Regions from separate parts of the Sporolactobacillus sp. Y61 genome, predicted to be linked through region 1. Evidence: riboswitches for the same ligand, from Rfam matches in the RefSeq annotation. Region 1 holds a riboswitch; each other region holds the start of a gene.
What was found. A riboswitch is a leader RNA that binds a small molecule or an ion and turns the genes downstream of it on or off. The one in region 1 is predicted to bind S-adenosylmethionine.
Positions count from the first base shown of each region.

Region 1 (8,031 bases):
GACCGAGCAGGGCAACCAGTTCCCCCGATGGAATGGTCAGATTAATATCTTCCAGAATCTGGAAATCATCATATGCCTTGGAAACATGCTTGATTTCAATACTCAAAATGATATCCCTCCCGAGGGTGTAGTTTTTCAGCGTAATCCTTGTTTCACACGATTTTCCAGGATGACTTTGAGAATCATAGTCAGAACAGCCAGAAGGGACATGACTGAAGCCAGGGCAAAGGCGGCAACAAACTGATATTCGTTATACAGGTTCTCAATTTGCAGCGGCATGGTATTCGTCAGGCCGCGGATGTGGCCGGATACGACAGAAACGGCACCAAACTCGCCGATTGCCCGGGCATTGCATAAAATAATGCCGTAGAAAAGCGCCCATTTGATATTAGGCAGGGTGACCTTCAGAAAAGTTTGCCAGCCGCTTGCCCCAAGTGTCAGAGAGGCTTCTTCTGCTGTAGTGCCCTGGTTTTGCATGAGCGGAATCAGCTCGCGGGAAACAAACGGGAAAGTCACAAATAACGTCGCAAGGACAATACCGGGTACATTGAAAACAATATTGATATCATGCGCCATCAGCCATCTGCCGAATGAACTGTGCTGACCGAATATCAGGATAAAAATCAGACCGGCGATGACAGGAGAGACGGAAAAAGGCAGATCAATCAATGTCATGAGTACACTTTTCCCCCTGAAGGCGTACTTGGTCATGACCCAGGCGAACAGGATCCCGAAGATGGTGTTCACAGGTACCGCGATCAGGGCAACCAGCAGCGTCAGACGGATCGCTGACAGGGCATCAGGTTCCGTAATGGATGAAAAATAGAATCCTGCCCCCTGTCTGAATGCCTCGGTAAAGATCGCAACCAGCGGAATGACGAGAAAAAAGAAAAGAAACAGCAGAACAAGAGCGATCAGAGTCAGTCGTATGGCGGTATTTTTTACATTATGCCGGGCAATACCTGCCTGACGGGCAACACGAGACGCAACAGGACTTTCCATAAAGGACTCCCTCTCAGTATCTTTACCGGCCGGCGTAGCGAAGACGCGACCACCATTGAATCAGATTAATCAGCAGAATAAGCAGAAACGAGATGACAAGCATGACAACGGCTATGGCCGTCGCAGCAGAATAATCAAATTGCTCCAGTTTGGTCATAATCATCAGCGGCGCGATTTCTGTTTTATAAGGCATATTGCCGGCAATAAATACAACAGAACCATATTCGCCAAGTGAGCGGGCAAACGCCAGCGAGAATCCGGACAGCGCCGCCGGCATCAGCTGAGGGAAAATCACCTTTCTGAAGGTCTGAAAAGGTGTCGCACCAAGCGAAGATGAGGCTTCTTCCACTTCGCGTTCAAAATTCTGCAGAACCGGCTGAACCATGCGCACGACAAATGGCAGACCAACGAAAATCAGGGCAATCGTGATACCGATCGGTGTAAAAGAGACGTCGAAGGGCAGCCATCGCCCAATCCATCCATTTTCTGAGTAGAGTGTCGTCAACGTAATGCCGGCCACAGCGGTCGGAAGAGCGAAAGGCAAATCCACGAGCCCGTCGACTGCCCGTTTCCATGGGAAAGTATAACGGGTCAGTACCCAGGCGATCAGGACACCGAAAATCAGATTAACAAAAGCCGCCGCCAGGGCTGTCAGGAAACTCAGTTTGTACGATGCAACGACACGCGGGTTGGTGACGTCCTGCCAAAAGGACGCCCATCCGGATCGTGCTGAATAGATAAAGATAAATGACAGCGGGATCAGGACGAGCAGGGAAAGATAGAACGTCGACAGCCCCATGGTCAGTCCGAAACGGGGATGGACCGTCCTTTTTTTAAATGTTGGGAAAAAGCCACAATACTCAACTCCATTATCTACGGATGGATTTACCCGGAGCTTGTTTATTTAGGCTGGTAAATCTGATCAAAGGTGCCGCCGTCGGCAAAATGCTCTTTCTGCGCCTTCGCCCAGCCACCGAAATGATCATCTACAGTGACTAGTTCAATTTTCGGGAACTGATCGCTGTACTTTGCCAGAATCTCCTTGTTACGCGGGCGGTAATAACTTTTCGCAATGATTTCCTGGGCTTCATCACTGTACAGGTACTTCAGATATGCCTCAGCCACTTTTGCTGTTCCGTTACTTTCCGCATTCTTATCAACAACGGCAACGGGCGGTTCAGCGAGAATACTCAGTGAAGGGCTGACCCTTTCAAATTTGTCCTTACCGAGTTCATCGATGCTCAGGAAGGCTTCATTCTCCCAGGCGATCAGCACGTCGCCGACACCTCTTTCCGTGAAAGTCGTGGTCGCTCCGCGTGCTCCGGAATCGAGAACTTTGACGTTTGCATAGATCTTTTTCACGAAGTCCTCTGCTTTCTTCTGGTCATTATTGAATTTCTTGTCGGCATAAGCCCAGGCGGCCAGATAATTCCATCGAGCCCCGCCTGAGGTTTTCGGATTGGGCGTAACAACAGATACATTTTTCCTTGTCAGATCATCCCAGTCCTTAATGTTCTTTGGATTACCGGCCCGGACGAGGAAAACAATGGTTGACGTATACGGTGTTGCATTCTGCGGCAGTCGTTTCTGCCAGTCCTTATCCAGCCTGTCCGTGTTTTCGGCAATGGCATCGATATCGCCGGAAAGAGCGAGCGTGACGACGTCTGCCTTGAGTCCGTCAATAACGGAGCGCGCCTGTTTTCCGGATCCACCATGAGACTGCTGAATCGTCACATCCTGATGGCCTGTCTTTTTCCAGTACTTCGCGAACAGCTTATTGTACTGCTGATAAAGTTCACGTGTCGGATCATAAGAAACATTGAGCAGTCTGACCGGTTTTTTTGCTTCACCTGAGCCGGATCCCTGAGCTGAACGGTCTGATCCGCAGGCGCTGAGTGCCCCGAGAATTAAGATGGATACGATGAACAGACTGATTTTTTTCATTTGTAAACGCCCCCTTGTAGTTGTTTTAAGACGTACATTCTGATTTCTGAAATAAAATAAAAAAACATAGGAATACTTGGATTAACAGCAAATACATCTTGCGCCCCCCGCGCTCACCTCCGGGAATGACTGGTTTACCAGACCAGGAAAAAAGTACTGACTCACAGGTCGCAGATGCCGCCACAGGCTTTTTTCCCCACAAAAATTGTTTTGTTCTCTAAGCGTATAAAAAAACCTCATTCCGAAAGGATGAGGAGTGCTGTACGTGATTTGGTCACACTGCATCTCCTTATCTTTCAGGATAACCTGTTGGACGTGGCACCTGTACGATCACGTCTGTCATCGTGGTTGCCGGGCTTCATTGGGCCAATTCCCTCCGCCGCTCTCGATAAGAATCAATGAAATTGGTTTAATCCTATCATGCAGGTTGGAATAATGCAAGAAAAAAATTAATTCACACTAAAACAAGGTGAATAATTGACAATTCGATGCATCCCCTTTAAAATGAAAGCCAATTCAATAACTATCCAGAGTGATTGAGGGACTGGCCCGATGACATCCGGCAACCTGCACAGCATGTATTTCTCTGTAAGGTGCTAATTCCAGCAAAATGGCAGACCATTTTGAAAGATAGGAATCGTGACGCGAAGCTTTTTCCTGACTTTCTGGATGGAAAAAGCTTTTTTTTCATTGATCTTTAGAGGAGGTGACTGAAGTGGCTTTTGTGATTACATCGGCCTGTAAAGGTGAAAAAGCGGGAGAATGTGTGGAGACCTGCCCGGTGGATTGTATCTTTGAAGGAGATGAGATGTTTTATATCAATCCGGATGACTGTATTGACTGCGGGGCCTGTGAAGCGGTCTGTCCGGTTGAAGCTATTTATCCGGAAGACGAAGTGCCGGACGGAGAGCGCCAGTACGTTCAGCTCAATCGCGATTTCTTTTCCTGAGCTTTTCATGCTATTTGATTAAGAGAAGAGGTGAGGACAACGAAAATTCCAACATACAGCACCTGGAAAGACGTGCAGCTGCCGGATTTTAATCCGCAGTCGACATCTAAAGGTGCCCGGGAGGTCCTGGAGTGGGCGTATCATTCTTATGGAGGTAAAGTCGTTTATTCCTGCAGCTTCGGGGTTGAAGGCATCGTCCTGATCGACTTGATTTATTCAGTAAAAAAAGAGGCTTCAGTCATCTTCCTCGATACCGATTTTCACTTCAAAGAAACCTATGAGCTGATCCGTCGTGTGGAAAACCGGTACCCGAAGTTGCATATCATCCGGCTGAAGCCGGCGCTCACGCCGCAGCAGCAGGCAGAAAAATACGGAGACGCGCTTTGGTCGAAACGTCCGGATCTTTGCTGCAATATACGGAAAATTCAGCCACTTGCTGCAAGGATCGGAGCCTATGATGCCTGGATTTCCGGGCTCAGACATGAGCAGTCTCCGACAAGACGTTCGGTTGCCTATGTCAACAGGGATGAAAAATTTCATTCTGTTAAAATCTGTCCGCTGATCTACTGGACCTGGGACGACGTCTGGGATTACGTGCACAGCCGTCAGCTGCCTTATAATCCCCTCCACGATCAGAATTACCCCAGCATCGGCTGCACGTTCTGTACGCGTCCGGTGAAGCCCGGTGAATCTCAGCGGGCAGGAAGATGGAGTGCTTTTGATAAAACGGAGTGCGGTCTCCATCTGAATAAATGAGAAGAAGATGCGAAACATGGCTGCAAGGTATCAACAATGAAATAGCGTATGGGAGGCTTTTCTATGACAAGTAAACCGCACGGCGGTATCCTGATCAACCGCCAGAGCTTCGGTCAGACGGGTGCAGGTTATGCTCAGATCATTCCGATAGATCGCGTTGCTCTGAGCGACCTCGAACTGATTGCGAATGGCACATACAGTCCACTGACCGGATTTCTCGATCAGGAAAACTATGAATCTGTGGTCGAGGAAATGAGACTGAAAAGGGGTCTTGCCTGGACCATTCCGGTCACCCTGCCGGTCAGTGAGGAGGCAGCCGCTCAGGTGTCGGCGGGAGACAGAGCCCGTCTGGTCTATCAGGGCGTGGTCTATGGGACACTTGAGGTCACCGGTAAATTTCGCCCGGATAAGGAAAATGAAGCCCGGAAAGTGTATGGAACAACCGACCGCGAGCATCCGGGCGTAAAGCGGTTGTTCGATCGGGGAGCGGTTTATCTTTCCGGCCCGGTCCGGCTTCTGAGACGTTCACCGCGCCCGCAGGCCTTCGCCGCGGACTTTCTCGATCCCGTGGAAACACGCCGGCTGTTTGATCAGAAAGGGTGGAAGACGATCGTCGGTTTCCAGACCCGGAACCCGATTCACCGGGCACATGAATATATTCAGAAGACTGCCCTTGAGACGGTGGACGGCCTTTTCATCAATCCACTGGTAGGAGAGACGAAGAAGGATGATATTCCGGCCGATATTCGTCTGCGCAGCTACCATGTTCTGATAGACAACTATTATGTTAAAGAACGGACGGCGCTTGCCGTATTTCCGGCCGCCATGCGCTATGCCGGTCCGCGTGAAGCGGTGTTTCACGCGATCTGCCGTAAGAACTTCGGATGTACCCACTTTATCGTCGGCAGAGATCATGCAGGCGTCAAAGATTACTATGGTCCTTATGATGCACAGAAAATTTTTTCTCATTTTACACGTGAGGAGCTGGACATTCAGACGCTGTTCTTTGAAAACAGTTATTACTGCACGAAATGCGGCAGTATGGCATCGAATAAAACCTGCCCGCACGATGCTTCCTATCATGTGGCTTTGTCCGGAACGAAAGTCAGAGCGATGCTGCGCGACGGCATCCGGCCGCCGGAAACATTCAGCCGGCCGCAAGTCGTGCAGGTGCTGATCGACGGACTGAAAGAAAAAGCCGGCCAGGCTAAATAAGGAGCGTGTATGGCATATGGCAGGTTCAGAGAATATTGTCTGGCATAAAACGACGGTGACCCGGGCGGACAGAGAAGCAAGGAGCGGACATCGTGGCGCAGTGGTCTGGTTCACCGGACTTTCCGGCTCCGGCAAATCTACGCTCGCCAATCGTGTCGAAGCTGAGCTGTTTAAGAAGGGGATTCGGACGTATCTGCTGGATGGCGACAACATCCGGTCCGGACTGAACCATGATCTCGGATTTACTGATGCTGACCGGAAGGAGAACATTCGCAGAATCAGTGAAGTTGCGGCCCTCTTTGTCGACAGTAATGCCGTTGTTCTGACTGCCTTTATCTCACCGTTTACCTCCGAGCGCAGGGCCGCCCGCGAAAAAGTACCCGAAGATGAATTTTTTGAAATTTATGTCAAGTGTCCGCTTGACGTCTGTGAAGCACGTGATCCCAAGGGACTGTACCGAAAAGCACGTGACGGGGAAATTGAAGCTTTTACCGGTATCAGTTCCCCCTACGAAGAACCGCCGGCCCCGGAACTGGTTGTCGATACCTCAGAAGAGACACTCGATCAAAGCACGGCCCGTGTGATTGCGTTATTAGAAAAGAACAAAATCATCGGTGCGTAACCCGGCACGTGATCTGTTGCAAAGGAGGAACCTGCGAAAATGGCTTATGAAAAAGTCTGGGCTCAGAATGAAAGACTGAATAAAAATGAAATCAATAAGCTGAAAAAAGACGGCCTGTCGATCTTTGACGATATTCCAAAATATGCAAAAAACGGGTTCGAATCAATTCCCAGGGATCAATATATGTATTTTAAATTTGCGGGACTGACTGTACAGAAACCGCAGGACAAAGGGCTTTTTATGATGCGTGTGAAGGTGCCGTCCGGGGTTCTGAGGAGCGAGCAGGCGATCGTTCTGGCAGACATTGGTGATGAATTCGGGCGCGGCTTTCTGGACCTGACCACCCGCCAGGCCATCCAGTACCACTGGATCCCGCTTGAGCACCTTCCGGAAATCTTTGACCGGCTGAAGGCAGTCGGGCTGACGACAAGTGAGGCGGAAGGCGACGCGCCGCGTAATATTGTTGGAAACCCGCTCGCCGGCATTGATCCGGATGAACTTTTTGACACGCGTCCGATTGTTGACCGGGTTTTCCACTACTTTCAGGATAATCCCGATTTTTCCAATCTCCCGCGTAAGTACAAGATATCCATTAATTCGAATGTATATAATGTCGGTCAGGCTCAGATCAACGACCTTGCCTTCATGCCGGCCACTAAAGTGATCGACAGCAAAAAAGTCAGCGGTTTCCATGTCCTGGTCGGGGGCGGGCTTGCTGCCAGACCCTATCTTGCTAAGAAGCTGAATGTCTTTATCCATACGGCAGATGAGGTGATCAAAGTAGCTGATGCCGTAACCAGGCTTTACCGAGACTTTGGCTATCGGAAAAGCCGTGCCCGGGCCCGGCTTAAGTATCTGATCGCCGACTGGGGGATTAAGAAATTTGAGGAGAAAGTTCTGGAGTTAACCGGACCCCTGACCCCGGCCGGCCATGACGAGACCAAAGGATGGAATGCCGGATATTTTTACGGCGTGCATCCTCAGAAACAAAACGGCCTGAGTTATGTCGGCGTCAGCGTGCCGGTCGGTCGCCTTTCAGCAGATGATTTCCGAAGCTTTGCCCGCCTGGCCGGAGCATATGGAACAGGCGAGCTGCGTACAGCCAACTCTCAGAATCTGATTCTGCCTAATATACCGAATGAAAAAACGGATCAATTGCTTGCCGATGATCTTTTCAAAAAGTTTCCGATTCATCCCTCCCACTTTATGGGCTATGCTGTGGCCTGCACGGGGAATGAGTTCTGTAACCTTGCCCTGACCAATACAAAAGACCGGATGCGGGAAATCGCTCAATTTCTGGACAGAGAAATTGATATCGATGTACTGGTGCGTATAAACATGGTTGGCTGCACGAATTCCTGCGGCCAGCGACAGATTGCCGATATCGGTATCCAGGGACTCAAACTGCGCACGAAGGATAAACAGCTGGTCGATGCTTATGAACTGTTTGTCGGCGGGTCGCTGAAAGGGACGGGTCATTTTAATGAACGGCTTAAAGGGCGGATACCCGATTATCTGCTTCCCGCTGTACTGAAGGATTTTC
Region 1 covers NZ_CP159510.1:192,713-200,743, reverse strand. Annotated here, with positions in the region: gene ABNN70_RS01050 (sulfate/molybdate ABC transporter ATP-binding protein) at 1-106, opposite strand, end outside; gene cysW (sulfate ABC transporter permease subunit CysW) at 136-1,002, opposite strand; gene cysT (sulfate ABC transporter permease subunit CysT) at 1,025-1,801, opposite strand; gene ABNN70_RS01035 (sulfate ABC transporter substrate-binding protein) at 1,903-2,946, opposite strand; SAM riboswitch class I at 3,233-3,341, opposite strand; SAM riboswitch class I at 3,467-3,583, shown strand; gene ABNN70_RS01030 (ferredoxin family protein) at 3,662-3,895, shown strand; gene ABNN70_RS01025 (phosphoadenylyl-sulfate reductase) at 3,941-4,651, shown strand; gene sat (sulfate adenylyltransferase) at 4,715-5,866, shown strand; gene cysC (adenylyl-sulfate kinase) at 5,883-6,488, shown strand; gene ABNN70_RS01010 (nitrite/sulfite reductase) at 6,528-8,031, shown strand, end outside.

Region 2 (8,031 bases), 120 kb from region 1:
GCGCCTGCATCCTGCAGGGCCCGGACCCCTTTAAAGAACTTATCAGTCTTTAAGTTGCGCGGGGTGTCGTATTCGACAAATACAGAACGGCCACTGATCGCTTTTTTATAAAGCGGCGTCTCGAGATCATTTTCCCGGACGGTGATCTGAATCGATTCGACGGGTTCGGTAACCGATTTAGTTACCAGTGGCTCAAGTTCGGAAATGCCCTGCCTGAAAGCTGCGATTTGTACCGGTGTCGTCCCGCAGCAGCCGCCAAGCAGCCGCACTCCTTCATTTCGGAATTTTACCGCATATTTTTTAAAATATTCCGGCTTGGTCTCATAATACAGCTTTCCGTCACGGTAATCCGGAAGACTGCCGTTCGGGTAAGCAGACAGGAAAGCGTGCTTCGGAAGCGGGATGCCGCTCAGAGCCTGAACCATATGAAACGGACCCAGTCTGCAATTTGTCCCGACGATATCGGCTCCGAGATTTTCAAGTTCGGACAGGGCGGAGGCAAAAGGAAGTCCATTTAGCAGAACACCGGGCTCCTGCATTGACACATGGGTGATAATCGGCCGATCGGTCATCTTTCGCGCGATCTTCAGCACATGACGCAGTTCATCAAAATCATAATAGGTTTCAAGAAGCAGACCATCTACACCACCGTCAAGAAGCGTTTCCGCCTGTTCACGAAAGCTATCTGTAATCTCGCTGAGGCTCGAGGGCTGCTGCCTGAGGCCGCGAATCCCCCCAATCGTACCGACCACAAACGTTTCCGGCCGGGCTGCACTTCTGGCCAGTTGAACAGCCGCCGTATTGATGGACCTAACCTCCTTTTCAAGTCCGTACCGCGCCAGTTTAATCGCGTTCGCCCCGTACGAATTAGTCTGAATCAGATCTGCTCCTGCGTTGATATAAGCCTCATGGACGTGGCGGATATCATCTGCATGTGAAAGATTCATTTCCTCAAAACATCGATCAATGCCATAGGAATAAAGCAGAGTCCCCATCGCGCCATCACCGATCAGTATTCTTTTCTTTAATTCATTCAAGATAGATGTCCGCAAGACACTCCACTCCTTACTGCGCCATTCTTACTTTTTCTTACTGCTGAAAGACCCCTCCGGAGGTCACAGATCAGGTCCTCTGAGTCTTCAAGGCCGACGGACAGCCGAAGCAGTCCGCTGCTGATTCCGGCGTCTTTCTGTTCATCCGGTGAGAGCTCCGCATGGGACATTCTCGGCGGATAAGACAGAATCGACTCAACAGCACCAAGGCTGACTGCGAAAACCGGGATTTCGACCCTGTCAACGAAAAGCCGCGCACCGGCCTCATTCCCCAAATCAAACGACAGAACCGCACCTCCGGATTCTGACTGACGGGCCTGCACGGCGTGCCCCGGGTGGTCAGGCAGGCCGGGATAATAAACATGCCTGACCTCAGGCTGCTCAGCCAGAAATCCGGCAATTTTACGGGCAGATGCCGCCGACCGGCGAATGCGGACGTCCAGCGTTTTCAGTCCTCTGAGCAGAAGCCAGGCGTCCTGTACACCGAGGACGGCACCCAGCGCGTTTTGCAGAAAATACATTTTTTCCGCAAGTTCCTCACTTCCCGCCACGGCAAGCCCGGCCACAACATCGCTGTGACCGGAAATGAATTTGGTTGCGCTGTGGAGGACCAGATCGGCGCCAAGCGCAAGCGGACGCTGAAATACCGGACTCATAAAGGTATTGTCTGCGAACGTATAACATCGATGGGCTCTGGCAATCTGCGAGATTGCGTGTATATCCGTAATCCTGAAAGTCGGATTGGACGGCGTTTCAATATAAATCACTTTCGTATTCGGTCGAATGGCCCGCTCGACCGCATCCGGATCTGTCATATTGACAAAAGTATGTTCGATGCCAAGCCTGCCCAGAACCTGCGTCAGAATCCGAAACGTCCCGCCGTACACATTCTTCGGAACCACCGCATGATCACCGGAAGAAAGCAGCAGAAAAGCTGTCGAAATCGCCGCCATGCCGGAGGAGAAAGCAAACCCGCGGACACCGCCTTCAAGACGGGCAATGGCCTGTTCCAGCACTTCCCGCGTCGGATTGCCTGATCGGCTGTAGTCATACTTTCCGAACTGATCAAAACTTTTCTGATGAAACGTCGATGACAGGTAGACCGGTACATTCGCCGCACCGGTCTGTTTATCAACTGCCACCGACTCCCGGATCAGCCGTGTCGAAAATCCGAAAGAATCAGCCATGAACCGCCGCCCCCTTCTGTAAAGACCGGAACGCCTGATCCAGATCAGCAATCAGATCATCCGGGTGTTCAATTCCCGCCGACAGGCGAAGCAGCCTGTCGGACAGACCGTATTTCAGCCGCAAAGCTTCGGGAATATCGGCATGCGTCTGTGTCGCCGGATAGGTGATCAGACTTTCCACACCTCCCAGACTCTCAGCAAAAGTAATCAAGTGAAGGGCTTTGAGAAACGGCTCAATATACGCTTTCTTCGTCAGTTCGAAGCTGACCATGCCGCCTTTTCCCGGATACAGCACTTTTGTGACAAAAAGCTGCTTTCCAAGCCAGGCAGCAAGACGCCCGGCATTCTCCTGGTGCTGCCTCATGCGCAGGGCCAGTGTCTTGAGACCGCGTATCAGAAGCCACGAATCAAACGGATCCAGAACCGCACCACAGGAATTGTGATACACTCTCAGCCGTTCTGTCACTTTTTCCGAATTGGATACAACCAGTCCGGCCAGTACATCGTTATGCCCGGCCAGGTACTTGGTTGCACTGTAGACGACCAGGTCTGCCCCCTCGGCGATCGGTTTCTGCAGCACCGGAGTATAGAAGGTATTGTCTACAATCAGCAGTAAATGATTTTTCTTCGTGATATAAGAAAGTTCAGAGATATCGACTTCATGCATCAGCGGATTCGTCGGTGTTTCAATGAACAGCGCTTTAGTCTCCGGACGGATGTCAGCCGCAAGTTCTTCAACGCTTTCGCCGTCCCAGTAAGTAAAGGAGAGGTGAACCTGTTTTGCGAGGATTTCAAACAGACGGTACGTGCCGCCATAAAGGTCACGCGAGGCAATAATGTGGTCACCTGAACTGAAGAGTGAAAAGACAAGCTGAATGGCACTCATACCAGAACTACAGGCAAAACCTTCCTGCCCGCCTTCGATTTCGGCAATCGCCTTCTCGAGGACGGATCGTGTCGGATTTCCTGTTCTGATATAATCATAGCCCTTGGAAATGCCAATGCCCTGATGCCTGTATGCCGTCGATAAATAAATCGGTATATTCACCGCTCCTAACTGGTCAAACCCATTCCCAATCTGCGTCAGCTTCGTTTCCGTCTGATAGTTTGACATGCTCAGTTCCCCCTTTATATATTCAGGGATATCCGGTGCCCGGCTAAAAAATAACAGCCTTCTTCGGAAAGAAGAAGGCTGTTTCACCAGGTTTCTTCTTATCCCTCAGACTCCTTGTTTGGTCTGCTGGAATTAGCACCTTGTCGCCTGCTTTCGGCGACGGTTGCTGAAGCGTCATCGGGCCAGTCCCTCGACTTCTCTTGATAAGAATGGTTTTATTCATTCGTTTTCAGTTGATAATTAGTTTACAATACTTGAATGGTATTTTCAAGATCTGTTTTCTATCCTTATGCAGAACAGTCAGATTTCATGATGCAGGAAACCAATGATCGACCCGTTCAGCTGGGTCAACCGTTCATTTTTTCTGCCAGTTCTTCCGGATAAAGACGCCCCGGCCGGATTCAGCAATTTCTCCGGCATAGCGCTCCGGATTCTTTCGGTAGAACTGCTGGTGCTCCTCTTCAGCCGGATAGAACGTCGCAGCCGGCAGGATGCGCGTGACGATCGGTTTCCTGAATTTTCCGCTTGCTGCCAGCGCCCTTTTCGATTGTTCCGCCAGTGCCTTCTGACGTGCATTGTGATAAAAAATCGCCGTCCGGTAATTTGAGCCGCGGTCAATAAACTGGCCGCCGGCGTCGGTTGGATCAATCTGCCGCCAATAGAGTTCCAGCAATTTTTCATATGGAAAAACGTCCGGATCATATGTAATCTGTACCGCTTCCATGTGGCCGGTCGCGCCGGACTTAACCTGTTCATAGGTCGGATCGGCGACATGTCCGCCTGTATAACCTGAGACTACTTTGATAATCCCGGGAAGTGTATCAAAAGGTTTCACCATGCACCAGAAGCATCCCCCAGCAAAAACCGCCTGCTCCCTCTGTTTACCTTTCATCTGTATCATCCTCTTTATCGCGAGTCAGCTGTTTCGCCGTTACGTCTTTTTCAAGCGGCAGCCGGACTGTAAATGTGGTTCCCTGATTTATGGCGCTGGTTACATCAATTTTACCATGATGCCTGGCAACGATCCAGGAAGCGATAGATAGTCCGAGCCCTGTCCCGCGCTCATCGCTCCGTGAGGCATCTGCCTGGAAAAAACGGTCAAATACGTGCGGCAGATCGGCTTCTGAAATTCCGACTCCGCTGTCTGAAACAGAGAGGCGGGCCATTTTCCCGTCTTTATCAGCCCGAACTGAAATATGACCTTCCGCTGATGTGAATTTCATCGCATTGTCCAGAAGGATGACCAGCAGCTGATGAATGCGCTGCTCGTCTCCGGTGATCACCAGGGTTTCGCAGGCGGTCACGCGAAACGCTTTTCCCTCAAATTCAGCCATTTCCGCAAATGGCTCACTTACTTTTTTCACCATCAGCTGCAGATCCAGCGGTTTCAGATTGACTTCCAGACGATTGGCATCTGAGCGGGCCAGAGTCAGCAGATTGCCAACCAGTTTCGACAAACGCCGTGTCTCACCCAGCATGACGGCAATGTCCTCCCCGCTCTCCTGAATCTTTTTCCGGGGCTGCCTCAGGAGCCCTTCAATCTTCAACTGAAGAATTGACAACGGCGTTCGCAGTTCATGAGACGCATCAGCAACAAACCGGTTCTGCTTATCCCAGGCTTTCTGAATCGGACGGAGCGCGCCTCTCGCCAGAAAATAGCCCACTATAACAGATACGAAGGCGCCTGTCAGAAGTCCGTAAATAATGATCGACAGCAGTGTGTTCAGCAAATTGCGTTCGACGCTGACATCCATCGCATAAACCGCAGTATACGACTCGCCCTGGATTCGAAGTGTCCTAGAAATCACATGATAAACATTTCCATGTGCGTTTTTTTCCTCTACTGTTCCTTTATTTCCCGGAAGAAGCGGTTTGAAGAATGTGATCGTTTCTTCGTCCGTTAAGGTATCGCCGAAACTCGACAGAAAAAGTTCTCTGTCCTTATCCATAATCAGACCGATCACACGCGGATTCCGCGACCGCGGATCAGCTGGTTCAGTACCATCGAGCCTGCCCTGTAAGACAAAGACACGATCAGGTTCCATCCGCGATAGCATTTGATCGGCACTTCTGAAGGTCACGGCTTTTTCATAAAAATAGATGACCCCGCCGAGCAGTGCCAGCATCAGGATCAGAAGTACCGTATTCAGTCCAGTTAATTGAATCAGTGTTTTTCGAAACATCCGGGTCCTCACTCACTTATCGGTAAGCATATAGCCGATTCCTCTTACCGTCCGAATATCGTTACCGTAACCATAGTCTTTCAGCTTTTTCCGGAGCTGATGAACATAAACTTCGACAATACCTTCCGTCGTATCCGAATCAAACCCCCAGATCCGGTCGAAAATCTGCTGACGGGTGAGAATCTGATCCGCATTTTCTATCAGGTACTCGAGCAGCTCATATTGTTTCGTTGTGAGCGGCAGCTCATTTCCGTCTGCGGTGACCTGCTTGCGCTTATTATCCATTTCAATGCCCTTATACTGAAGCACATGATTCAGCGAAAGAGGTGAACTTCGCCTCAGAATAGCTGCCACCCGCGCTTTCAGTTCCTGATTCTGAAACGGTTTGACAATGTAATCATCGCCTCCAAGGTTCAGCCCTTTGACACGATCATCCAGCGCATCTCTGGCAGTCAGGAAAATGACAGGGGTATCAATATTTTTTTCGCGCATCTGCTTCGTGACCTCGAAACCGTCCATTCCGGGCAGCATCACATCCAGAATCAGTGCGTCATAAATATCCTGTTCCGCCATATACAGAGCGTCTTCTCCATTTTCTGCGGCGTCTACCTGGTAATCTTCCGACAGCAGGCGCACAATCTCTTTTAATAACTGCTTATGGTCTTCAACAACCAGGAGCCTCATATGCTGTTCCTCTTTCTTCTGATTATCCTTTTGTTTCTTCCATTTTACACATGATGGTTCTGTTTTTAAATGCCTTCCTTCATTCCGTCCGCAGCGCATCGATCGGATTCAGCCGGGATGCTTTCCAGGCCGGAAAGACACCGAAGACCATCCCTACTGCCGCGGAGAACAGAAAGGTAAAGGTCATCACTGAAATGGAGAATACGACCTGAGTACCAGTGAACGTCGCATAAATTCCCGCAATGGCAGCGCCGAGTGCGATCCCGAACAGTCCCCCGAGCATACTTAAAACTCCGGATTCAATCAAAAACTGAAGGAGAATATCTTTTTGTCTGGCGCCGATTGCTTTACGGATACCAATCTTCCGTGTCCGTTCCGTCACAGAAACGAGCATAATATTCATGATTCCGATCCCGCCGACAAGCAGGGAAATACCAGCGATCCCGGCAAGGAGCATCGTCATGGTATTAGTGACCGAGCTCATTGCTTCCATGACATCCTGCTGGTTAACGACACTGTAGTCATCTGAACTGCTGTATGTCCGGCTCAGAACACTGCTGACGCCTGCCATGGCCAGGTTAACACTGTTACTGTTTTCCGCCTGAACATAAAATTGTGAAATATATGTAGTCTTCATCAGCCGCTGTGCTGTGGAAAAAGGAATGAAGACTGAATCGTCGCTGCTCTGACCCATGGACCCGCCTTTGGCATTTAATACACCAATGACATGATATCTCCCGCCATTAATCAGGATACTCTTATTAACAGGCGACGTGTTGCCGAACAGGGTCTCAGCAAGTGAACTTCCCAGAACAACATTTTTCTGCCGGAAGCGCTCATCGGCATCTGAAAGAAAACTGCCCTCCTTCACGGTCAGCTGCCGGATGGACTGATAGTCACCTGTTGTCCCGATGACCGAAGCATTGGAGGTTGTTCCTCCGTATTTAATCGTATATCTACCATTCAAAACAGGTGCCGTCTGTTTCACACCGTACACATCGTTTACCTGATCAAGATTGTCCATTGTAAAAGGCGTGTCACTGTTTGAGATACTGACCGTGATCAGATTAGTCCCCAGTCTATTTACACTGTCGGAAACGGATTTTCCTGAGCCCTGTCCGATGGCGAGCAGGGCAATCACAGAAGATACGCCAATAATAATCCCGAGCATCGTCAGCGCCGCCCGGATTTTATTTGCCCGGATATTTCTGAAAGCCATCTTCATTGACGTCATCAGATTCATTAGATATGCTCCCCTTCCTGCAGCTTCCCGTCACGTATACTGACTGTTCGGCCCGCCTGTCTCGCCACATGCAGATCATGGGTAATCAGAACAATGGTCCGTCCCTTACTATTCAGTTCTTTTAACAGATCCATGATTTCCGAGCTTGTCCGGCTGTCAAGGGCTCCGGTCGGCTCATCGGCAAGCAGAATCTGAGGCTCTCCGGCAAGCGCCCGGGCTATGGCCACCCGCTGTTGCTGCCCTCCGGAAAGCTGACCCGGCAGGTGACTGGCCCGTTTCTCAAGGCCCACCTGACTCAGACATTGCAAAGCCCGATCACGCCGTTCCTTCGTTCTGATCCCGCGATATAAAAGAGGCAGCTCAACATTTTCAACGGCGGACAGTTTGCTCAGAAGGTTGAAACTCTGGAATATAAATCCAATGTTTTTATTCCTGATTTCCGCCAGCCTGCGATCATTCATCTGATCAGTTGAATGACCGTCGATACGGCAGGTTCCTCCATCTGGTTTATCAAGACAACCCATCACATGCATCAAAGTGGATTTACCCGATCCTGAAGGACCGACGA
Region 2 covers NZ_CP159510.1:308,259-316,289, forward strand. Annotated here, with positions in the region: gene ABNN70_RS01565 (bifunctional homocysteine S-methyltransferase/methylenetetrahydrofolate reductase) at 1-1,052, opposite strand, end outside; gene metC (cystathionine beta-lyase) at 1,034-2,239, opposite strand; gene ABNN70_RS01575 (aminotransferase class I/II-fold pyridoxal phosphate-dependent enzyme) at 2,232-3,353, opposite strand; SAM riboswitch class I at 3,449-3,563, opposite strand; gene msrA (peptide-methionine (S)-S-oxide reductase MsrA) at 3,709-4,245, opposite strand; gene ABNN70_RS01585 (HAMP domain-containing sensor histidine kinase) at 4,235-5,536, opposite strand; gene ABNN70_RS01590 (response regulator transcription factor) at 5,549-6,220, opposite strand; gene ABNN70_RS01595 (ABC transporter permease) at 6,300-7,463, opposite strand; gene ABNN70_RS01600 (ABC transporter ATP-binding protein) at 7,463-8,031, opposite strand, start outside.
Region 2: linked by a shared signal. The riboswitch ahead of ABNN70_RS01575 (aminotransferase class I/II-fold pyridoxal phosphate-dependent enzyme) and the one ahead of ABNN70_RS01030 (ferredoxin family protein) in region 1 are both predicted to bind S-adenosylmethionine.

Region 3 (8,031 bases), 460 kb from region 1:
TATGTCAATCTTGTCTGTGATCAGCTGGAAATCCTGCCTCCGCAGATGGTCATTCACCGGCTGACCGGGACGGACCCGCAAACCTGTTGATCGGTCCGATGTGGAGTCTGAACAAATGGGAGGTTCTGGATGCCATTGACGATGAATTAGAACGCCGGGACAGCTGGCAGGGAAAATTTTATTCGTCCTCCCGGAACGCGGCATCCCGGTGAAGAAAAATCCGGCTTCGGCAAAGCCTGGTTGCCCTTTGCACCCGAATTTTAAATTTTCTTAATAGCACAAAGAAAAACGAGGCAGAAATTCGCCTCGTTTTTTCTGTTATGTCAGATACTCTGCCTCAGTCTGCGATAAACCCAGCCATTTATAAAGAAGAACATCCCGCTTCCTCCTGCTCTTCGGATCAGCTTTCGTGCAAGAATACGTACGTTCTTCTGCCTGGCTACTTTTTTATCAGCAAGATAGATGCCAAGCAGTCCGCGATTGATCATTTTATGAAATCGTCGGTCCGGCATGTTATCAATCGCATCATCAGCTTCTTCGATAAAATAATTGAATCGTTTCATCATCTCTTCCTCGCTGCCGTAATAATTGCAGAAGTTGAGATCACCTTCTCTTTTGTCTTCCTCCTGATCGACGAAGTAGTCCATGAGGATGTGCAGACCCTGTACCCAGGGAAAATAACTGTTTCTGATTGTCCCGGTAAGCGTACGCATTTCATCTCCACGTGCGGCTGCGTAGGAGACGATACAAAAAATACCGAGAGTCGAACCTGAACACGCGGCAAACTCATACCAGCTCATTTCCGGAAGCCTGTCCCTGTATTTTTTAAACCATGCAATTAACCGGGGAACACGCTGATCCTTTTCAACATGTTTATGCACCTGAAGGTCGCAGTAAAAACCGGCCAGTTCGAGAAGACTGGGATGGATGGTTTTCCACGCGTCCATCCTGCGCAGGATATGCTGGCACGTTGCGACGAGTTCGCTCAGATACCCTCCGTCCGAACAGGAACCACGAAAGCGATAGTAGTCCGAATGAACGGCACCTGGTGTCAGCGCGTCCAGCATGGATTGGTGCAGGCAGCGAAAATCCTCGGGATCAAGTGATGTACTTCGATCACAAAGGTTATCCAGATAGTCGCTGATGGTCTGATAGGCAACAATGAAAGAGATGATTTCTCTCCTTTTGTCTCCTGCAAGCAGACTGTAAATGGCTCCCCCTTCGCAGTGAAAAGCCTTCGTCTCCATACTTGCGTGCGCCTGTCTTCGCAATTCCGGATCAGGAATCTGATCTGCTTTCTTTTTCCATCGTTCCAGCTCCCGGTGAACGTCAGGAAGTACTTTCCTGTAAATTTGTGACATCAATGTTAAGGGCCCTGCCGGAACAGCCATATCACACTGCCTCCTTCACGATACCCGGTTTCGTTCTTTCACTCATATCTTTCGGCATGTCCATGCTGTGCCTGTCGAAAAAACAAATCAGAATCTGACAATCCTGCGACATGATCTTATGACCTATTATACGCGACATCAACCCGGTATATCACGTGACAGCAAGACAAAAACCGTTCCTGCCGGATAACAGGAACGGTTTTCCTGGTAACTAAGCTGATTTATTTCCCGTTTGCCGGATCGCCGGAAAAAATCTGCTGCTTCAGTAAGGCAGCTTTATCCGTTTTCTCCCACGGCAGATCTATATCAGTACGTCCAAAGTGTCCGTATGCAGCCGTCTGAAGATAAATCGGCCGGCGGAGGTCGAGCATCTTAATAATGCCGGCCGGTCTGAGATCAAAGTTCCTGCGGATCAGATCCACAAGACTTGCTTCTGAGGTCACACCTGTCCCGAACGTATCCACGGAAATGGAAACCGGTTCAGCGACTCCGATCGCATAAGCAAGCTGCACTTCGCATTTGCCCGCAAGTCCCGCCGCCACAATATTTTTAGCCACATATCGGGCGGCATAAGAGGCTGAACGATCCACTTTTGTTGCGTCTTTTCCTGAAAAAGCGCCCCCTCCGTGGTGCGCGTATCCGCCATACGTGTCGACGATGATTTTACGTCCGGTTAATCCCGCGTCACCCTGGGGACCGCCAATGACGAATCGCCCGGTCGGGTTAATTAAGAATCTGGTTTGTTCGTCTATCAGTCCGGCCGGAACAACAGGACGGATCACATGTTCCTGTACATCCTTTTTAATCTGTTCCTCCGTGGCTTCGGGATCATGCTGCGTCGAGACGACAATCGTATCGACTCGTGCAGGGTGACCCGCTTCATCGTATTCAACCGTCACCTGAGTTTTTCCGTCAGGACGTAAATAAGGCACTTCTCCGCTCTTGCGCACATCCGCCAGCCTTTTCGCCAGTTTATGAGCAATAGATATCGGCAGCGGCATCAGTTCCGGTGTTTCATTGACTGCAAAGCCGAACATCATGCCCTGATCACCTGCCCCGATCGCCTCAATTTCGTCGTCCGTCATCTTTCCCTCCCGCGCTTCCAGTGCCCGGTTAACGCCCTGAGCAATGTCGGCAGACTGCTCTTCAATTGAAGTCAGGATGGCACAATTTGAGGCATCAAATCCATACTTCGCATCCGTATAGCCAATATCCTGTATCGTCCTGCGAACTACTTTAGGTATATCTACATAAGTTGAAGTTGAAATTTCTCCCGTCACCAGGACCAGACCCGTATTAACCACTGTTTCGCAGGCCACCCGCGCATTTGGATCTCCGCGCAGCAATTCATCAAGGATGGCATCTGAGATCTGATCGCAGATTTTGTCCGGATGTCCTTCTGTCACCGATTCGGAAGTGAACAGCCTTCGAGAATCCTTCTTCTTCATTTCATTCACCCTGCCTTTTCAACATTATATCCCATATTGTATTTACGGTACCCGATCCCGTTTGCTTTTTGTTTTCAAGGCATGAAAAAAGCCCGGTCCTGTATAAAGGATTAGGCGACTCTTTAACTTGCCTCTTATTGATCAGGAGAACTTCCTGCAGGTTAGCACCGTGCCGTACGCGGCCGGTTGCCGGGCTTCATCGGGCCTGTCCCTCCGCCTGCTCGGAATAAGAGCAGCCATAGTATAACTATTATAATACCGCCGGAAATAACATGTGTCAATATTGAAAAAGCGGTCTCCAGTCATCAGTGAATCGGCAGAACGTACCTGCAGGGTAACAAAGCCTCATCTGTTTTCATAAATGGCAATTCTTTTGGCTATTAGAGAAATTTTTCACGATTTATGGCCCATAATTTGTGAAAACAATATTTTATTAAATGTCAGTGTGATATACTTGATTCGTCGAAAGAAATTCATAAATGAAAGGGATGTTTGTGATGAATGCCACCGTTTTGAAAACGTCCATCACTAAATTATTCACATCGGGAAAAACCTTTGTAGACCTTTCCGCACCTGAGCTTATGGAGAAAGCGCTTGCCAGAAATGAAGGCGCTTTAACGGACAAGGGGGCATTCGCTGTAACCACTGGAAAATACACCGGTCGCTCACCTAAAGACAAATTTTTTGTCAAAGATAAGACAACAGTGAATAAAATTGACTGGAAGCGAAATCAGGAAATCAGCGAATCTGTTTTTCTCGGACTGTACAAAAAAATCGTTACCTATTTGAACAAACAACCAGAACGTTTTGTTTTTCATGGATTTGCCGGGGCTGATCCAAAGAACAGACTGCCCATTCAGGTGGTTAACGAATATGCCTGGCAGAATCTGTTCAGCCGGCAATTATTTATTACCCCGTCACAGGAAGAGCTGCAGGACTTTCATCCAGGATTCACGATATTCTCAGCTCCAGGATGTAAAGCGGATCCTGCCACTGATGGCACGCGTTCTGAGGCCTTCATTATTATTTCTTTTACACACCGCATCGTCCTGATTGGCGGTACCGAATACGGCGGAGAAATCAAGAAATCCATTTTCACAGTCATGAACTATTTGCTCCCACAGCACGGGATCATGTCGATGCATTGCTCTGCCAATCAGGGCTCAGACGGCAGAGTCGCCCTCTTCTTCGGCCTCTCGGGAACAGGCAAAACCACTTTATCAAATGTTTCCGGACGTGCTCTGATTGGCGATGACGAGCACGGCTGGTCGGAACAGGGTGTATTTAATATTGAAGGCGGCTGCTACGCCAAAACCATTCATCTGTCAAAAGAAAAAGAGCCGCAGATCTTTAACAGCATTCAATTTGGAACCGTACTTGAAAATGTCATTCTTGACGATCGGCGAGTGCCTGATTATGATGATAACTCCTTAACAGAGAACACTCGTGCAGCCTATGATCTGCACCATGTGGACCACGCTCTGTTCCCCAGTATCGGCGGTCATCCGAGTGCGATTATCTTTCTGACAGCAGATGCTTTCGGCGTTCTCCCGCCAATCAGCCTGCTGACGCCCGAACAGGCAATGTACCAGTTTCTGTCCGGTTACACAAGTAAACTTGCCGGAACAGAAAGAGGGATAACAGACCCTGAAGCGACCTTCTCCACCTGCTTCGGTGCACCGTTCATGCCGCTTCCCGCCTCCGTGTATGCTGAACTTCTCGGCAAATTAATTAAGCAGCACAATGTAAGCGCTTATCTTGTCAACACCGGCTGGACGGGAGGCCCCTATAAAACAGGCAGCCGCATGAAACTTGCCTATACGCGAAAAATGATAGAAGCTGCACTGGCAGGTACATTTATCAATGCGAAAACAGTCACGGATCCTGTATTCGGTCTGCATGTCCCTGCCCATTGCCCGGGTGTTCCGGATGAGATTCTAATGCCGAAAAACACCTGGGAAGATCCGGCCGCTTATGATCAGACGGCTCGGGAGCTCGCCGGAAAATTCAATGAAAATTTCCGCCATTTTCCGGAAGCATCAGACAGCATCCGTTCTGCGGGACCTGTCAGTCGATAACAGCATACAAAATCATGAACAAGGAAACACGCGCCGTAACCCGGTATGATTCGGGTGCGGCGCGTTTGTCAGCCAGTATCTTTTTTCTGCAGTTCCAGATAGCTTTTCCATTCATTCTCCAGTTCGGATAGGGTCCACTGGTCCAGCTTCCCGGATTCCTTTGTCACATGATGCTGCTCGAGCAGCCTGATCAGATGTTTTTTCCGCGTTTCTACTGCCGTCCTTAATAAATTTATTTGATTCATTTTCTTACACCGGTCGTAAGCAAGCGTTGACCCTCTACCTGACCGGCTTTTCTCCTCCTTCAATCTGACATGCCTGGGCTTTCATTCTCTCTATTTTAGCCAGCCGAAATATATTTTAAACGAATTAAAACGCTTACATTTATACTATACAACAAAACCGGGAAAAAAGATGTGCTTTTGTAAAAAAAGAGACATTTATCATTGAGATGTATTTTTCATTCTTGTATGAGAGGGTATGATAAGAGTACTAAACACCCAAATACTTTGATTTAAAGCCGCGTACGACAACGCGTTCTTTTCTTTTATTCTGGCGCGGTTAATCCTGCCTGTTTTTTTACTTCAGGCCGCCCGCCTGTTGCGGACGACCCGTGAGCCACATCGCCGGCCCTGGTCGCACTTACACGATACTGACCATGTAAGAAAGTATTAAATTTTTTGGAAAAAGGTTCAGAAAAAAACTTCTCCGGCTATTACCCGCCTCAGACGGGGCTCATCCTTCTCATCCTCACTTTTTCCTGGAAAGCCCGTCTTTCCTCTTCAGACATCTTTTTGTAATCGCGGATAAACTGTTCATATTTCGGCATCACGTCTTTCATCAGACCGTAATCCTGAACTTGTCCATATTGAACCCAGAGTGCCTTTTCACAGAACCTTTTCATCTGTCCAATCGAATGACTGATAAAAAAGATCGTCTTTCCCTTTTCCTTAAACTCGTTCATCTTTTTCAGGCATTTATCAGCAAAGGTCTGATCACCGACAGACAGAGCTTCATCGATGACCAGAATATCAGGATCAATATGAATAGAAATGGCAAATCCGAGACGGGATCGCATCCCGCTGGAGTAAGTTTTCACCGGCTGTTCAATAAAATCTCCGATATCGGCAAACTCAATGATCCGGGGAGTAAGCTCTTTTATTTCTTTTTTGTTGAACCCCAGCATCAGACATTTAAGCTCTATATTTTCTCTGCCGGTCAGCTCACCCTTTAATCCCGACTGGATAGCAATCAGTGCTGCTTCACCATTCACCGTGACCGTCCCTTCAGTGGGGGGGATGACTCCGGCGATAATATTTGAAAGTGTTGATTTCCCTGACCCGTTCACACCAATGATTCCGACGACATCCCCATCATTCGCGTCGAAGCTGATGTCCTGCAAAGCATAGAATGACGGACCATATCCTTTTGGCAGCAGCAGATCAAGGATTTTTTCCGAATTACTTTTGAACATTTTATATTTTTTTGAGACATGGCTGACAATCACCGATTTACCCATATTCGTTCCACCTTACAAATAGTCTACAAAATGATCTCTGAATTTCACATGGATAGCCGAACCGATCAGGAACACAATGAAGACGAATCCCCAGAAGTACAGAGTGTACAGGTAATGCTCTGCACCGTACCACGACAGTCCGAGAAGAGAAGCCCGGTACCCCTGTACGAGGTAATACATCGGATTCAGCAGCAGGATGTTTTTCAGAAATTCCGGTACCCCCGAAAGCAACGCCGGTTCCCAGAGAATAGGCGTCAGATAAAACATCATACGCATCAGCGAAATCAGTATTTGATGAAAATCACGGACAATGGTTGAGATCGTCGATGTCACAAGAGAAATTGAAAACAGCAGTATCAGTGACGCGACCATAAAATAGGGCAACTGGATCAGGTACAGGCTGATCTTATACGGAGTAAACTGCAAAATTGCAATAATAATTACCGTCAGAATCAGGTGCTGATAAAATTTTTCAAAAATCACGTAACTGGGAATGGTACTCATGGGAAAATTCATCTTTGCGATGAAGCGAATCCGCGAATAAATCGAACGGGACCCCTGAATGACTGATGGCTGCAGGAAAAACCAGACCAGGATACCGCTCATCAGCCAGATCACATAAGGCATTTCTACCCCGTTTTCGACGATCCCCCCGCGATTCAAAATGACACCGAACACAAGCCAGTAAATAAAAATCTGTATCATCGGATTAATGACGATCCAGAGCATGCCTAAATAGTTATTATTATTTTCGCTTTTTAATTCATAAAGCGAGAGCCTGCTGATCAGATAAACACTGCTGATCTGCTCTTTAATCACTTTCCACGCCGATTTCATGTCAGATTCCTTCCAGTTCTGCATTTACATGAAGTTTATGGCGGCCACAGACCGCCAGTTTCCAAATTCCACTTTACCACAGCTGAGGGGAAAATGGAAAGTCTGTCCCCGCCTGAACAGCTCTGAGGAGTAAATTTTTGTGAGGCCCTCCGTGTCATGCGAATATAGCTGATTAAATTTTACATATTTTTCCAATTCTGCTTTTCCGCTTTTTTTGAAAAAGGGACAAGCCAAATTTTGATGGCCTTTTTTAATTTTTTTGACTGTAGCTTTGCCTGGCATTCCCCTTTCTGATATACTGTTCTTAACCGGTGAACCGGACTTGCATCGGTTTCACCAGGCTAGCCATATCCTCCTCTGTTAATCTGCGTGTCCGAATCGCTTCTAACAGGGCTGAGGATATTTCTTTTGCCGTCTTTTTTTGCGTACGGAGCAGCTTTGACCCCTTTTCATATAACTGCATCAAAATATCCGCAATCTGTGTAAGAAGATAGTGAATCTTCATCGCCTGATGATTCTGGCTGTTCACGTGTTGAATGGCGTACTGTACGTGCTTTTGTCGATTAAACCCCTGATTTTCAATCTTCCAGCGCCTTCGCCCAACTGCTACCAACGCCTCTGCCTTCTTCTCCGTGATAGGCAGATTGGTCAGAAACAGAAAGGTGTGCGCTTTTTCTTTTTCCTGAACCGTAGCCTCCAGGGCATTTAGTTTTCTTTCCTGGTAGGCGATATCATTCACCCAGTAGGTCGTTGCAGAT
Region 3 covers NZ_CP159510.1:2,958,691-2,966,721, forward strand. Annotated here, with positions in the region: partial or broken gene ABNN70_RS14190 (TIGR01212 family radical SAM protein) at 1-212, shown strand, start outside; gene ABNN70_RS14195 (tetraprenyl-beta-curcumene synthase family protein) at 324-1,391, opposite strand; gene metK (methionine adenosyltransferase) at 1,613-2,839, opposite strand; SAM riboswitch class I at 2,971-3,072, opposite strand; gene pckA (phosphoenolpyruvate carboxykinase (ATP)) at 3,337-4,917, shown strand; gene ABNN70_RS14210 (Fur-regulated basic protein FbpA) at 4,986-5,162, opposite strand; gene tagH (teichoic acids export ABC transporter ATP-binding subunit TagH) at 5,642-6,436, opposite strand; gene ABNN70_RS14220 (ABC transporter permease) at 6,449-7,273, opposite strand; gene ABNN70_RS14225 (transposase family protein) at 7,578-8,031, opposite strand, start outside.
Region 3: linked by a shared signal. The riboswitch ahead of metK (methionine adenosyltransferase) and the one ahead of ABNN70_RS01030 (ferredoxin family protein) in region 1 are both predicted to bind S-adenosylmethionine.

Region 4 (8,031 bases), 180 kb from region 1:
CAGCCAACCGGTTCCGCCCGATAGTACAGAGGCGCCTTCGTTTCAAAATCGGCAATTCGATGATGATCGACAACGGAGAGCACCTCTACATCACGGATATCGTCGACGCTCTGTTTCGGTTCGTTATGGTCGACCAGATAAACGGCAGGGACTTCATTTGCCACGGTTTTAACCAGTCGCGGCACGGCGACATGAAAATGATTCAGAACATATTCTGTTTCGCCGTTCAGTTCGCCAAGACGTACGGCTTCAACATTCTCACCCAGTTTGTTCTTCAGATCGGCAAAAGCAATCGCCGAACAGATGGCATCTGTGTCAGGACTCTTATGCCCGAAAACAAGCACTTTTCCCATTTTTTCTACCCCTTAATCACGTATTATTGGCTACTCACAGAAAATCCGTTTATAGTCTCTAAATAAAACCATACCTTATGTGTTGGAGAGTTTCAATAGCCGGGAGCGTGCCAGACTCTCCGTACCGTTAATTTCTTCAAATCAATCTCAAAAACATCCGGATTTGACAGCTGCGCCCAGTCCTCGAAGCCATAGCCGCTGTCAAAAGACTGCAGCAGCAGAACAAGGAGATTTCCATGCGTGACCACAATCGTACTGCGCTCCTGCTTTTGCTGCAGATCCCGAATCACTGCCAGGCCCCTTTCCCGGGCTTCTCTGCCTGATTCCCCGCCTGGAAGAGAAAAATCTGGATCATGAAAGGATTGATTCAGTTTTTCCAGCCAATTTTGAACCGGCTTCCTGCTGAGCCTTCGTTCAGCCAGACGACCGTCTGTAAGGACTTTCATTCCCCTGACTTCAGCCGTCGGAGTGATGGAATCGATCGCCCTCCGCCAGGGGCTGGATACAATGGTATCCACCTCAATCCGACTGAAGAACCTGGCGAGCGACTGAGCCTGCTCGCTACCTCGAGTTGTCATCTGCGCATCCGGATCCTGCCCATTCGCTTCGCAGTGCCTGACAAGATAAATTTTTTCCATATTAAGTCATCCTTTCTGTTACTGGAGATCCCGGGATTCATCGTTCTGGTAAATTTTTCGCAGGACAGAAAAATAGACACTGATCTGAACGAGAGGGATCAGCATAATAATGAGAATCGGATAGGCCGGAAAATAATCATCAAAAAGCGGGTAAAAACACATCAGACCCGCGCAGACAGGTGCAATCAGCCACAGAACGGCAAAAGCGCGCCGGCAGGCCGCAGCGTTGATCGCCGTTTCTCTTTCATCTGCAGACGGCAGAATCAGCGGATACAGCCAGAATGATAGCCTTTCCTTCTTCTTATTTTTAAACAGGAGACAAGTGACGACCACAGAATAAATCAGAAGGGGAATCCAGAACAGCATATTAATCGATATCGTCCATTCGGACGCTGCGCTCTCAATGATTCTGGCAAACTGCTCATTTGCCGAAACCAGTGGAACAAGCGCAAGGGCAAAGAGGACAATTCCTGTCAGGCACAGGATATAAGATACAGTGAGCCGTTTCATTTCCGATCATCTCCTTTTTCCAGTTGAAAAACTTCCTCCATTTTTAAATCAAACACATGGCAGATCTCCAGCCCAAGGAGCAGTGACGGAACATAGTCCCCTTTTTCAATAGATGCAATCGTCTGCCGCGTCACACCGACCCTTTTGCCCAGATCGGATTGGGTCCAGTTATACCTCGCCCTCAATTCTTTTACACGATTTCGTAAGCAGCTCAAGAAATCACCTCAGTGATGGAAAAACAGTTAAACATTATGTTAAGTATAATTAACATATACCTGTCTGTCAATCCTGCTGATCGCCCTTTGATTTTTTTCCCTCTCCGATATTCCTTTACATTATATATGAGTTTGTTCCACTGTTTCCCGCCAGCGGCTCCGTTCTCCCCGGCCCTTTTCCCGAAAAAATTTTCGTCCTTTCTTAAGCATAAATAAACAGCCTGTCCGGATTCATGGACAGGCTCTGTTAAGCAAGCAGTCAATTTATCTCTTATTTTTTCTTCAGGCTTCGGGCAAAGGCATTCCCAATCGACTGGATACACTGAACAAGGATAATCAGAACAATAATTACTGCATACATGACATCCGGCTGGAAACGCGTATAGCCAAACTGATAGGCAAGATCACCAAGACCGCCGGCCCCGACAAGCCCTGCCATCGCTGTCTCGCCGATCAGGCCAATTGTGGCGATTGTCAGCCCGAGCACGATCGGCGCACGGGTCTCGCGGATAATGACCGACCAGACAATCTTCGGAGTGGAAATCCCCATCGACTGATAGGCCTCAATCACACCGCGATTCACTTCAAGCATCGCCGACTCCATGAGGCGGGCAATGTAAGGCGAACAGGAAACAACCAGCGGGAAAATGACACCCTTAACACCAATGGTTGTTCCCACAAGCGATTTGGTCACCGGAAGAAGCAGGAACAGCAGGATAATGAAAGGAATCGAGCGAATGACATTGATCAGTGTATTCAGGAAGGTATAGACCGTTGAATTTTCGACCTGACCGCCTTTGCGCGTCAGAATAAGAAAAACGCCGAGAGGAATACCAATTAACACTGAAAAGCCGAGAGCAATAAAGGTCATTTGCAGTGTCTGGAGAAAAGCCGTCCAGATCGCTTCACCCCATTGATTAAAAAAATCAGTCATGTCAGTCAGCGACCTCCTCAACGATAATCTGTTCGGCCTTCAAATAATTTGTCGCCTCACGAATCTGATCAGGATTTCCTTTGAGATGGACAAGCAGGTTGCCGATCGACTCCTGTTTTAACTGATCGATGCCGCCGGCGATGATACTGGGCAGTACATCAAAGCGGCGGGCCAGTGTCGCAAGTGCCGGATCTTTTGCTGATTCCCCGATAAAGGTCAGATGAACCAGTTTCCCTGTGCTTTTCAATTCCTGAAACAGCGGCGCGGGAATCCTGAATCGTGATTCATTGCGGACAAATTGTCTCGTCAGTGCCCTTTCAGGCCGGGCAAAAATGTCTAATACCGGGCCCTGCTCCACAATCCGCCCTTTTTCCATCACAGCCACACGGTCACAGATGCGTTGAATGACATTCATTTCATGGGTAATCAAAAAGACAGTGATTCCCAGTTCTTTATTAACCTTGAGCAACAGTTCGAGGATCGACTCTGTCGTGTTCGGATCAAGGGCACTTGTTGCTTCATCACTCAGCAGCACTTCCGGTTCATGAGCTAGCGCCCGTGCTATCGCCACGCGCTGCTTCTGACCACCGGACAGCTGGCCGGGAAACGCATGCATGCGATCCTGCAGGCCAACGACTTCAAGATACTTTTCCGCACGTGTCCTGATGACCTGTTTCGGTACACCTTCAAGCTTAAGCGGGATCGCAATATTATCATAGACATTTGCGGTCTCAAGCAAATTATATCCCTGAAAAATCATTCCGATTTTTCGGCGCATCTGACGCAACTTTTTATGTTTCAGTTTGAGAAGATCTGTTCCATCAACGAAGATGGAACCGCTCGTCGGGCGTTCAAGCAGGTTAATACAGCGAATTAACGTACTCTTTCCTGCCCCACTGTAACCGATGACCCCGAAAACCTCGCCTTTATTAAGGGTGAGCGTCACATCATCGAGCGCCTGAATTTTCGTCTTTCCTGTTACAAATGTTTTGGAAACATGATGGATATCAATCATTGAAGGGACTCCTTACCAGGCCGGCACAACGGAACCACCGAACTGTTTCTGAATATAATCTTTAACTTCCTGAGACTGGTAGTATTTTTTGATTTTGCCAATCACTTCATCATCTTTATTTTCCGTCCGGACAACAAAATAGTTCGGATAAGGATTATTCTTCAGAGGCTCATGGAAGATGGCATCCTTAAGAACGGTCAGACCGGCTCCCATAGCAAAGTTGGTATTAATCGCTGCAGCCGCCACTTCATCCAGCTGTTTCGGCAACTGGGCGGCGTCCATCTCAATAATTTCGAGATTTTTCGGATTCTCAACGACATCCCGCTTTGTCGCTGTGACGCCGGAACCTTTTTTCAATTTTATCACACCTGCTTTTTCAAACAGCTGCAGTCCGCGCAGCTCATTTGCCGGATCGTTGGGCACTGCAATTTTATCGCCCTTTTTCAATTGATCCAGATCTTTGATGGCCTTCGAATAAATCCCCAGCGGATAGGCAACAGTAGCAAAGGCATCGGTAATTTTATAATTCTTATTCTTGATCTGATCCTTCAGGAAAGGCATCGTCTGGTAACTGTTGGCGTCCAGACTGCCGTCATTCAAAGCGATATTCGGCTGGTTGTAATCGTTAAAAGACTTGAGATGGATCGTCAGCCCGTCCTTTTTAGCCAGTTTTACAACCTGCTCCATAACCTGCTGGTGCGGCCCGCTGGTCACCCCGACAGTCACCTCTTTCGTGCTCAGCTCGCCTGATGATGACCCGCTTCCGTTTCCACAGGCCGACAGTACAAAAACCAGTATAAAGATAAAAGCTGCTGATAGAACCTTACGCAAGTGTCTCATTTTCTTCCCCCCTGGTGCATCTGTTTGTTTTTTTCCGGTACATATATCCCTTATCCAGAATAAAAAAGGTAAAAAAAAAGCTTCTCCGATAAGAGAGGCTGTTCGTTTCCGAATTTCTCTTATCTCTCAGAATTTGCCACAGCGCATTCTGCAGGAATTAGCACCTTCATCGATAGATCATGAGGTTGCCGGGTTTCATAGGGCCTGTCCCTCCACCACTCTGGATAAGAAATATTTAATTAACCGATGGACTCATTTTACTATGAAATAAAAATTGTGTCAAAATAATTTTGTACTGGGCTTTTTGCGATGCTGATTTTTTTCATCACGCCAACATATTCAGCAGAGCTATACCGTTTGACCAGGCAAATCTTCTTCTTCTGCGTTTTGCGATCCCTTTCAAAGCCGCCACAGGCTATCTCCTATCTTGCGAGGGGTTTCATATCACTTTCTTCTAAATAAGATGTCTTGTCCTGAGAGCGAAAAGTAAAATAAGCGGATATTTTCCGGTCAGGGGCATAACGGCGCGCTTTTCGGGGAGTACATAAGGGGAGATTTTCCGATTAAGCCGGGCAAAAAGCTCCATTTCCCCGTTTCTCCAGTCAATAGGCGGAATCTCTCCGTCTATTCTAGCTATTCTTAAATTAAATGACTCAGTAAGCGGAATTTTTCCGTCTATTCATCTGAGCAGGCGCTTAATCGGATCCCCCCAACCGATAAGGGCGGATTCCGGGAAACCTTCCTCTGCACTTTTCATATGGGTGTAAATTGTCCCTGATTTTTGACCATACATGCCCCCTGTTTTGGGAGAAAATAATTTTTACGCAAGGCGCCCCCCAATCGCCATGAGCTTGTATCTTTTTATTTCCGTCAATCTTTATATGTCAATGATTCATATCTCATTATGATCCGTAAATCAGCCTTTATCCGTCATATTTCATAAATATTTAACATTTTTAAGCGTTTTCACTAGAATTGACCGGTTGACAGATTTATAATGTAGCTAACAAAGTGAAGGGTGATGGACACATATGACAGAAACAATAGCAGTAGAAAAACATGAAAAACTGGCAAAATCAGTAACTTCTCCCAAGAAGTTCATTGTTGGAAAAGGCATTTTAAAAAATATCAGTAATTATATAGCGCCCCTCGGTGATAACGCTTACTTTATATGTGATGAATTTATTTATGAACGTGCTGAGGAAGAGGGAGGCGCTTCATTTAAAAACGGCGCGAAGGCAACATTTGAAAAGTTTAATTACGAGTGTTCTGACGCAGAAATTACCCGGAACAGGAAACTCGCCCAGGCCTGCGGCGCCAATGTAATCGTCGGTATTGGCGGCGGAAAAACGCTTGACACTGCTAAAGCGACTGCCTACTTTGAAAAATTACCCGTTGTCATTTATCCGACCATCGCCTCAACCGATGCGCCATGTACGTCTCTGGCCGTTATCTATACACCGGAAGGACAGTTTGATCACTATCTGGATCTTCCCAGTAATCCGGATATGGTGATCGCCGATACTGAAATCCTTTCCGCCGCTCCGGCACGTTTCTTCATTGCCGGGATCGGCGACGGACTCACCACATACTTTGAATCCCGGGCCTGCTACAGAGCAGACGGGATCAATCTGGCTGCCCTTAAACCGTCTCTGATCGGTGTCGGCCTTTCAAAACTCTGTTACGATACCATCCGCCGTAATGCCGTTCCTGCCGTCCGTGCAGTCGAAAAAAGATTATCAACAACAGCTGTTGAAGCGGTCATTGAAGCAAGCATTTACCTCAGTGGTGTCGGAGCAGAATCAGGAGGACTTGCCGCAGCCCACGCCGTTCATAACGGAATGACCGCCGTACCCGCCCTTCATCGGGCGCAGCATGGCGAAAAAGTGACTTTCGGTCTGCTGACTCAACTTGTTCTTGAAAACGCACCAATTGAAGAGATGGAAGAAATTATAAAAATCATCAAAGCGGTTGGCCTTCCTCTGACATTGAAAGATCTCGGCGTTGATAAATTCAATGACGATGAATGGAGAAAAGTGGCCGAGATGGCCTGTGCCAAGGGAGATACCATGTGTAACATGCCATTTGCTGTGACGCCTGATGATGTCTTTAACGCCATTGTCACTGCCGATGCCATTGCCCAGTCCTATCATGACTGAGTGAAAGGTCACCCTTTTACCAGCGAAGAAAAGAGGACAGCCACAACATGGCTGTCCTCTTTTGGCGTATTCCGTTTTGCCGAAAAAATGATTCAGACCAGTCTTTTTCTGATCTGTGCACTGATAAAATCAATGATCGACACAAAGATAATGATCAGAATCAGCATCATGCCGACCTGTTCCCAGTTTCTCTGCATGGAAGCCAGAATCAGGGGCGTACCGATCCCCCCGGCACCGACAACACCGAGAATCGTCGATGCCCGGACGTCTATTTCATATCGATAAATGGCGAAGGACGAAAATTCCGGAATCACCTGCGGCAGAACACCGAACCACATGATCTGTATTTTATTGGCTCCGTTTGCTTTCAGTGCTTCGATGACCGTCATGTCAATCGATTCGATGACTTCGGAGTACAGTTTTCCGAGCATGCCAATGGAGTGTACGCCTATGGCAAGCACCCCGGCATAGGGACCGATACCGAATGAACCGACAAAGATAATCGCCAGAACAAGTTCCGGGAAGGCCCGGATAGCGTCCAGAAACAATTTGCCGAAATAGGAGAATCTTTTCAGCATATTATTAGCTGCGAGAAAAGCAAAGGGAATCGCGACTACGGCAGCAATCGCCGTCCCGGCATAGGCAATGGCCAGCGTCTGAAACATCAGCAAGGTAAACTCGCCAATGCGCCCCTGCGTCACCGGATCGAAGAACGTACCCCAGAACAGCCGTTTCAGAATACCGGAAGAACTAATCGAAGAACCGTGATAGGTCAGATCGGTCATCGAGAAGGCGATGATATAAAGTACAATCAGCACAAGGGCAACAATACCGAATGTGATTCTGCGTTTGAGATGTTTCGGTTTCTGCACGTCAACATAATTCTCATCCATCAGACCAGTCGCCTCCTCAATTGGTTACTGATCAAGTCGATAATAGCTACGGCAAAGAATGTATAAATAATGATGGTGGAGACATTCGCATAATTAAACAGTGAGAGCTGCTGCTTCAGGATCAGGCCAACCCCTCCGGCGCCAACGAATCCGAGAACAACAGATGCACGGACATTCAGCTCCAGCACATACAGGGTATATGAGGTGAACAGTGGCAGAATCTGAGGCATGGCCCCATACCAGATCACCTGAATGATATTGCCTCCCGTCGCCCGAATGGCTTCAAGCGGATCCGGGTTTATCGCTTCTATCGTCTCGCTGATCATTTTTGCCAGAATTCCGAATGAGAACACACATAATGCACAGATGCCGGAAAGGGGACCGAGTCCGATCAAAGCGACAAACAATACCGCCAGAATCAAATCCGGAATCGTTCGAATAATATTCAGAAAAAAACGTGTGATCTGATACAGC
Region 4 covers NZ_CP159510.1:370,804-378,834, forward strand. Annotated here, with positions in the region: gene ABNN70_RS01840 (manganese-dependent inorganic pyrophosphatase) at 1-353, opposite strand, end outside; gene ABNN70_RS01845 (histidine phosphatase family protein) at 446-991, opposite strand; gene ABNN70_RS01850 (hypothetical protein) at 1,010-1,501, opposite strand; gene ABNN70_RS01855 (helix-turn-helix transcriptional regulator) at 1,498-1,716, opposite strand; gene ABNN70_RS01860 (methionine ABC transporter permease) at 1,988-2,650, opposite strand; gene ABNN70_RS01865 (methionine ABC transporter ATP-binding protein) at 2,652-3,665, opposite strand; gene ABNN70_RS01870 (MetQ/NlpA family ABC transporter substrate-binding protein) at 3,678-4,505, opposite strand; SAM riboswitch class I at 4,622-4,736, opposite strand; gene ABNN70_RS01875 (glycerol dehydrogenase) at 5,537-6,664, shown strand; gene phnE (phosphonate ABC transporter, permease protein PhnE) at 6,757-7,557, opposite strand; gene phnE (phosphonate ABC transporter, permease protein PhnE) at 7,557-8,031, opposite strand, start outside.
Region 4: linked by a shared signal. The riboswitch ahead of ABNN70_RS01870 (MetQ/NlpA family ABC transporter substrate-binding protein) and the one ahead of ABNN70_RS01030 (ferredoxin family protein) in region 1 are both predicted to bind S-adenosylmethionine.